Regions from separate parts of the Nocardioides candidus genome, predicted to be linked through region 1. Evidence: riboswitches for the same ligand, from Rfam matches in the RefSeq annotation. Region 1 holds a riboswitch; the other holds the start of a gene.
The links. A riboswitch is a leader RNA that binds a small molecule or an ion and turns the genes downstream of it on or off. The one in region 1 is predicted to bind thiamine pyrophosphate.
Positions count from the first base shown of each region.

Region 2: it holds a riboswitch for thiamine pyrophosphate, as region 1 does, so the genes downstream of both, thiE (thiamine phosphate synthase) here and ACAX67_RS03410 (thiamine ABC transporter substrate-binding protein) in region 1, are expected to answer to the same signal.

Region 1 covers NZ_JBGGWC010000001.1:694,082-698,145, forward strand. Annotated here, with positions in the region: gene ACAX67_RS03400 (SDR family oxidoreductase) at 1-784, shown strand, start outside; gene ACAX67_RS03405 (MBL fold metallo-hydrolase) at 794-1,867, shown strand; TPP riboswitch at 1,874-1,980, shown strand; gene ACAX67_RS03410 (thiamine ABC transporter substrate-binding protein) at 1,974-3,032, shown strand; gene ACAX67_RS03415 (ABC transporter permease) at 3,008-4,064, shown strand, end outside.
Region 2 covers NZ_JBGGWC010000002.1:641,492-645,555, reverse strand. Annotated here, with positions in the region: gene ACAX67_RS12800 (FumA C-terminus/TtdB family hydratase beta subunit) at 1-900, opposite strand, end outside; gene ACAX67_RS12795 (NAD(P)-binding domain-containing protein) at 966-2,039, shown strand; TPP riboswitch at 2,058-2,169, shown strand; gene thiE (thiamine phosphate synthase) at 2,167-2,775, shown strand; gene ACAX67_RS12785 (FAD-dependent oxidoreductase) at 2,777-3,733, shown strand; gene thiS (sulfur carrier protein ThiS) at 3,730-3,930, shown strand; gene ACAX67_RS12775 (thiazole synthase) at 3,927-4,064, shown strand, end outside.

The DNA.
Region 1 (4,064 bases):
CGGTCGCGGCATCGGCGCCGCGACCGCCATCGCCCTCGCCGAGGCGGGCGCCGACGTCGTCATCTCCTCACGCACCGCCGACCAGCTGGAGCAGGTCGCCGAGCGGATCCGCGCGGCCGGGCGGCGGGCCGTCGTCGTACCGGCGAACCTCGCGCACACCGAGGCGGTGGCCGGCCTGGCGCAGGCGGCGTACGACGAGCTCGGCCGGCTCGACGTCGTCGTCAACAACGTCGGCGGGACCATCCCCAACGCCTTCCTCGACACCGACGTCGCCTACCTGGAGGAGGCGTTCCACTTCAACGTCGCCACGGCGCACGCCCTCACCCGCGCCGCCGTCCCGCTGATGCTGGCCTCCGCCGGCGAGCCCGAGGAGCAGCGCCAGAAGTCGGTCGTGAGCATCAGCTCCGCGATGGGCCGGCTGACCGGCCGCGGCTACCTCGCCTACGGCACCGCCAAGGCCGCGCTCGCGCACTGGTCGAAGCTGGCCGCCTCCGACCTCGCCCCGCGGATCCGCGTCAACGGCATCTACGTCGGCTCGGTCATGACGAGCGCCCTGGAGTTCGTCGCCGGGGTGCCGGAGATCAAGCAGCAGATGGAGGAGACCACACCGCTCGGCAGCATCGGCGAGGCCGAGGACATCGCGGCCGCGGTCGTCTACCTGTCCTCGCGCGCCGGCAAGTACGTCACCGGCAAGATGCTCGAGGTCGACGGCGGCATCCAGGCACCCAACCTCGACCTCAACCTGCCCGACCTCGCCCCGAGCGCCGCTGACGCACCTCAGTAGGGTGCCCAGATGACCTCAGGAGTCAGCACCGGCGCGGCCATCTCGCCCGACTCGGGCGAGCACTGGGCCCAGGAGGGCGCGTGGGAGGTGGCGCCGGGGATCCACCGGATCCCGCTGCCCCTGCCGATGGACGGCCTCAAGGCGATCAACGTGTACGTCGTCGCGTCCGACGACGGCCTCACCCTGATCGACGGCGGGTGGGCCATCCCGGTGGCGCGCGAGCTGCTCGACAAGTGCCTGCGGTCGATCGGGTCCGGCTTCGGTGACATCCGACGGTTCCTGGTGACCCACATCCACCGCGACCACTACACGCTGGCGACCGTCCTCGGCCACGAGTACGGCGCCGACGTCGCCCTCGGACTCCCCGAGAAGCCCGGTCTCGACCTCCTGCACGCGGCCGGGCGGGGCGACCTCGAGGGCGGCAACCCGTTCTCCGCCGTGCTGCGGTCGGCCGGCGCCGGGTCGGTGGCGGACGCCTGGGACCTCGGCCGGCGCACCGAGGACCTGCCCGACCCCGTCGACTGGGCCTACCCGGACATCTGGATCGAGGGCGACACGACGTTCGACATCGGCACGCGGTCGCTCGATGCCGTGCACACCCCGGGTCACACGCCGGGCCACTACGTCTACGCCGACCGGGCCGACGGGCTGCTCTTCGCGGGTGACCACGTGCTGCCGACGATCACTCCGTCGATCGGCTTCACGATCCCGCCGGAGCCAGACCCGCTCGGGCACTTCATGGCGTCGCTGGCGCGGGTCCGCGCCCTGCCCGACCTGCGGATCCTCCCCGCCCACGGACCGGTGGCACCGTCGTCGCACACCCGCGTCGACGAGCTGCTCGCCCACCACGAGCACCGGCTCGTGCAGTGCGCCGACTCGTTGCGCTCGCGCGGCGCCTCGACCGCGACCGTCGTCGCCGGCGACCTCGGCTGGACCCGCCACGAGCGCTCCTACGACGAGCTCGACCTCTTCAACAAGGGGATGGCCGCGATGGAGACGAAGGCGCACCTCGACCTGCTGGTCGTCCGCGGCGAGGCGACCGAGACGACCACCGACGACGGGATCGTCTACACGCTGGTCTAGCCTGGGTGCGAAAGACAGGGGAGCACCAGGTGGTGCTGAGAGTGCGGGTGACCCGCAGACCCTCCGAACCTGATCCGGTTAGCACCGGCGAAGGGAGTCCGCACCGATGCGCACCCGTCCTGCCGTCCTGCCCGCAGCGCTGGCGGCCCTGGCCCTCCTGGGCAGCAGCTGCTCGCTCTCGACCGAGGGCGACGACTCCGGCGACCACGCCTCCGGGGCGTGCGGAGAGGTCGTGCTCGTCACGCACGACTCCTTCGACCTGCCGAAGCGGCTGGTCTCCGCCTTCGAGAAGGAGTCGGGCTGCCGGCTCACCCACAGCGCGGCCGGCGACGGCGGCGAGCTGACCAGCAAGCTGACCGTGACCCAGGGCGACCCGATCGGCGACGTCGCCTTCGGGGTGGACAACACGTTCGCCGGGGCCGCCCTGTCCGAGGGCGTCTTCGCGCCGTACGACGCACCCCTGCCGGCCGGCGCCGAGCAGTACCGCCTCCCCGGCGACGACGACGGCGTGCTGACGCCGATCGACAACGCCAGCGTGTGCGTCAACATCGACGACGTCTGGTTCGACGACCACGGCATCGCGCCGCCGACCGGGCTGGACGACCTCACCGACCCGACCTACGCCGACCTCACGGTCACCGAGGGCGCGACGACCAGCTCCACCGGGCTGGCCTTCCTGCTCGCCACGATCGGTGAGTACGGCGACGGGTGGACCCGCTACTGGCAGGACCTGCTCGACAACGGCCTGAAGATCGACAAGGGCTGGGAGGACGCCTACTACGTCGACTTCAGCCAGTCCGGCGGCGACCGGCCGATCGTCGTCTCCTACGACACCTCCCCGGCCTACACCGTGAAGGACGGCAGGTCCTCGACGTCCGCGCTGCTCGACACCTGCTTCCGCCAGGTGGAGTACGCCGGCGTGCTCGACGGTGCCGCCAACCCCACCGGTGCCGAGAAGGTCGTCGACTGGCTGCTGAGCCCGGACGTGCAGGCGGCGCTGCCGACGAGCATGTACGTCTTCCCGGTCGCGGAGGGCACGCCCCTCCCCAAGGACTGGGCGTCGTTCGCGACCTCGCCGACCACGCCCATCGAGGTCTCGCCCGCCGACATCGCCGACCACCGCCGCGAGTGGCTGACGCAGTGGACGGACCTGACCTCGGGATGACCGGTCGCCCGGCGATGAGGCGCGTCCTCGGGCTCCTCGCGCTGGCCGCGGTGCCGACCGCGGTGCTGGCGGTGTTCTTCCTGCTGCCCGTCTCCGGGATGCTGCAGCGCGGGCTGTGGCCGGAGGGCTCGCTCGACCTCGGCGTGCTGGACGTGCTGGGCGAGGAGCGCACGCGCAAGGTCATCTGGTTCACGCTGTGGACGAGCGCGGTGTCGACGGTCGTCTCGGTCGTGATGGGCCTGCCTGCCGCCTACGTCCTGCACCGTCTGAGGATCCCGTTGCGCGGCGTGGTGCGGGCGGCGCTCCTCGTGCCCTTCGTGCTCCCGACGGTGGTCGTCGGCATCGCGATCCGCCAGCTGGTCGGTGAGTCCGGACCGCTCGGCTCCCTCGGGCTCGACGGCACGCCGGTCGCGATCCTGATGGGCCTGGTGTTCTTCAACGTCGCCGTCGTGATCCGCACGGTCGGCGCTGCGTGGGAGGCCCTGGACCGCCGCCCGGCCGAGGCTGCTGCCGCCCTCGGAGCCTCTCCGGGCCAGGTGCTGCGCACGGTGACCCTCCCGGCTCTGCGTCCGGCCATCGTGTCGTCCGCAGTGGTCGTCTTCCTCTTCTGCGCGACCGGCTTCGGCGTGGTCCTCATGCTCGGCGGCACCCGCTACTCCTCTGTCGAGACGGAGATCTACCTCCTGACGACCGGCGCGATCACGGGTTCGGTGGAGTACCAGGCCGCCGCGGCCCTCTCGCTTCTCCAGATCGCGGCCGTCGTCGCGCTCCTCGCGGTCGCGGCACGGCTGCGGGCCGTGCCCGACCCGACCGTACGACGCACCCGTGCGACGGCTGCGCGGCCGACGAGGCGCGACCTGCCCGCCCTGCTGGCGACCGGGCTGGTCCTGCTCGCGATCGCCACTCCGATCGCGACCCTCGTCACCGGCTCGCTGCGGCGCGACGGGCGGTGGACGCTGGAGTTCTACCGTGCGCTGCAGGGCACGGGGGAGGACGCGGGCGGCGGGGGCATCGGCGGCGGGCTGCTGCGGG
Region 2 (4,064 bases), on a different contig from region 1:
GTGGCAGAAGTACTTGCCGCCGAACTGCGCGCCGATGCCGAAGGACTGGGTCAGCTTGAAGACCTCCTCCTCGAGCTCCTTGTCGCGGAACCCGTGGGCGCTCATGGAGCCTTCGGTGGGGAGGTTGTCGAGGTAGTGCGCGCTGGCGTACTTGGCGGTCTTGAGGGCGAACTCCGCGCTGGTGCCGCCGATCACGATCGCGAGGTGGTACGGCGGGCAGGCCGCTGTGCCGAGGGAGCGGATCTTCTCGTCGAGGAAGCTCAGCATCCGCTTCGGATTGAGGATCGCCTTGGTCTCCTGGAAGAGGAAGGACTTGTTGGCCGAGCCGCCGCCCTTGGCCATGAAGAGGAACTTGTACTCCGGTCCCTTCTCGCCCTGCGCGGTCGAGTAGAGCTCGATCTGCGCCGGCAGGTTGGTGCCGGTGTTCTTCTCCTCGTAGGTGGTCAGCGGTGCGAGCTGGCTGTAGCGGAGGTTGAGCCGGGTGTAGGCGTCGAACACGCCCCGGCTGATCGCCTCGGCGTCGTCGGCGCCGGTGAGCACGCCCTCGGACTTCTTGCCCATCACGATCGCGGTGCCGGTGTCCTGGCACATGGGCAGCACGCCGCCGGCCGAGATGTTGACGTTCTTGAGCAGGTCGAGAGCGACGAAGCGGTCGTTTCCGGACGCCTCCGGGTCGTCGATGATCTTGCGCAGCTGCGCCAGGTGCGCGGGCCGCAGGTAATGGCTGATGTCGTGCATCGCCTCGGCGGTGAGCCGCTGGATCGCCGCCGGGTCGACCTTCAGGAACGTCTGCCCGTCGGCCTCGAACGTCGAGACGCCCTCGGTGGTCACGAGGCGGTAAGGGGTGTCGTCCTTGCCGGTCGGGAGGAGGTCGGAGTAACGGAACTCTGCTTCAGCCACGGTCAGCGAGGATACGCGCGCCCGCGGGTCGGGCATACGCCGCGTCCGGCGTTGGTTGACGTGTCATGCACGTGTCCGACTCCCTCGTGATCGGCGCAGGGCAGGCCGGCCTGTCGGCGTCCTTCCACCTCCGTCGCCTCGGCATCGACCACGTCGTGCTCGACGCCGACGAGGGGCCGGGCGGCGCGTGGCAGCACCGCTGGGACTCGCTGTCGATGGACGACGTGCACGGCGTGGCCGACCTGCCCGACGGTCCCGCCCCCGGCCGCGGCGGCGACCGGGCCAACGTCGTGATCCCCGGCTGGTTCGGCGCCTACGAGCGTGCGTTCGACCTGCCGGTCCTGCGGCCGGTCCGGGTCGACCGCGTCGAGAGCGCGGGCGACCTCCTCGTCGTCCGGGCGGACGCGCGCACCTGGACCACGCGCACCCTCGTCAACGCGACCGGCACCTGGACGCGGCCCTTCGTGCCGTCGTACCCGGGCGCGGAGACGTTCCTCGGCGAGCAGCTCCACACGGTCGACTACCCGGGCCCGGAGCACTTCGCGGGCAAGCGGGTCCTGGTCGTCGGCGGAGGCGCGTCGGCCGTGCAGTTCCTCGGCGAGCTCGCGCCGCTGACCGACGTGCTCTGGGTGACCCGCCGCCCGCCCGTGTGGCGCGAGGAGTGGGGCGAGCACGCGGGTCGTGACGCGATCACCCTGGTGCAGCAACGGGTCGCCGCCGGCCTGCCGCCCGCGAGCGTCGTCAGCGTGACCGGGCTGGGCCTGCGCCCGCAGGAGCAGGAGGCCGCGCGCCTCGGGGTGTACGACGCCCGGCGGCCGATGTTCGAGCGGATCGAGCCGGACGGGGTGCGCTGGGCCGATGGGTCGTTCGAACCCGTCGACGTGATCCTCTGGGCGACGGGCTTCCGCCCGGCCGTGACGCACCTGGCGCCGCTCCGCCTGCGGAGCCCGCTCGGCGGGATCGCGCTGGAGATGGTCGGCAAGGACGTGCAGACCGCGGTCACCTCCGTGGTCGACCCGCGTGTCCAGCTGGTCGGTTACGGACCGTCCGCGAGCACGATCGGCGGCAACCGCGCGGGACGGGCCGCGGCGCTCGCCGTACGGCGTCACCTCCGGGAGCGGTCGACGCTCTCCGCATGACCTGCGCTAGCGTGGAGGCACATCCACCACGGGAGTCCGCGGCAGCGGGCTGAGAGGGAGCTGGAGCCGCTCCGACCGTCGAACCTGATCCGGGTCATGCCGGCGCAGGAAGCGAAGGAGCAGTCCCATGCGTCGTGTCGTCGAGGTCCCGCGCCTCACCTGCCTGGTCTCCGACAAGGACGACCACTCGTTGCTGTCGGCGTTGGCGGAGGCCGGGGTCGACGGCTTCCAGGTGCGCGCCAAGGAGTACGGCGGCCGCGCCCTCCTCGCCCTGACCGAACGGGTGCTCGGGGCCGTCGCCGGCAGCGGCGCGCGCGTGATCGTCAACGACCGCCTCGACGTGGCGCTTGCATCGGGGGCGCACGGCGTGCACCTCGGCGCGACCGACCTGCCCGTCGCCGACGCGCGGCGGGTCGCACCCGACCTGATCGTGGGCGCGACCTGCCGGACGCGTGAAGCGGTCGTGCGCGCGGCGCTCGACGGCGCCGACTACGCCGGGATCGGGCCGGTCTTCGCGACGACGAGCAAGGCCGGCCTGCCCGCGCCGATCGGCCCGGCCGCGGTCGCCGCCGCGGCCGGCGTCCTGCCGCTGGTCGCCATCGGTGGCATCGATGCGGAGCGTGCGCCGCGGGTCCTCCTCGCGGGCGCGCACGGGGTCGCCGTCATCGGCGGGATCTGGCGACATCCGGACCCGGTCGCAGCAGCGAAGGAGCTGGCCGCGGCCCTCGGAGCCTGAGGTGCGCGCCAGGATCCTGGGCGCCGGGATCGTGGGCCTGGCGGTCGCCGCCGAGCTGCGGCGCCGCGGGCACGAGGTGACCGTGATCGACCCCGCGCCGGGGAGCGGTGCCTCCTTCGCCGCGGCGGGGATGCTCAGCCCGTCGGCCGAGCTGTGGCACGGCGAGGCGGCGCTGCTGGAGCTGGGACGGGAGTCCCTCGCGCTCTGGCCGGACCTCGCCGACGCCCTCGGCGTGCCCCTGCACGCCACCGGCACCCTGCTCGTCGGTCATGACGCCGGCGACCGCCAGCAGGTCGCCCGGCAGGTCGCGCTGCTCGAGCGGCACGGTGCCGCGGTCGAGTGGCGCGAGGAGGGTGTGGCGCTGCTCCCCGACGAGGCCAGCGTCGACGCGCGTGCCGTGGTGGCCGCGCTCCTGGACCGGGTGCCGGTCGTCCCGGCCGACCCCGGGGGCCACCACGACGTCACGGTCCTCGCGACGGGCGCGTGGCTGCCGCCGCCGTACTCCTCGATGGTGCGGGGTGTCCGCGGCGAGATCCTGCGGCTGCGCTCCGACGACCCGCCGCGGCGCACCGTGCGCGGCTGGGTCTACGGCGAACCGGTCTACCTGGTGCCGCGGCCGACGGGTGAGGTCGTCGTCGGCGCGACCAGCGAGGAGCACGACGCGGCGCCGGTCGTCACGGCGGGAGGGGTGGCGCGGCTGCTCGCGGCGGCCCGGCTGCTCTGGCCGGCGCTCGACCGCGCCGAGCTGGTCGAGGCGGTCGCCCGCGACCGGCCGGGGACGCCGGACAACCTGCCGCTCGTCGGACCGGTCGCCGACGGCGTCGTGCTCGCTGCCGGCCACTACCGCCACGGCGTCCTGCTCGCGCCGCTCACCGCACGGCTCGTGGCCGACCACCTCGAGACCGGCGCCGTCCGGGCGCCGCTCGACCCCCGCCGACTCCTGGAAGGAGCCCGATGAGCATCACCGTCAACGGCGAGACCGAGACCCACCGCGGGACGATCGCCGACCTGCTCGCCACCCGTCTCGCCGACCCGTGCCCGCGCGGCGTCGCCGTGGCCGTCGGCGGGGTGGTCGTCCCGCGCGCCGACTGGCCGCGGCGGCGGCTCGTGGAGGGCGACGTCGTCGAGGTCGTGACGGCGGTGCAAGGAGGATGACGCCGCTCACGATCGCCGGGCGCGCCCTCTCCTCGCGGCTCCTCCTGGGCACGGGCGGGCTGCCGAGCCTCGCGCTCCTGGAGCCGGTGCTCGCGGCGGCCGAGCCCGGGCTGGTCACCGTCTCGGTGCGCCGC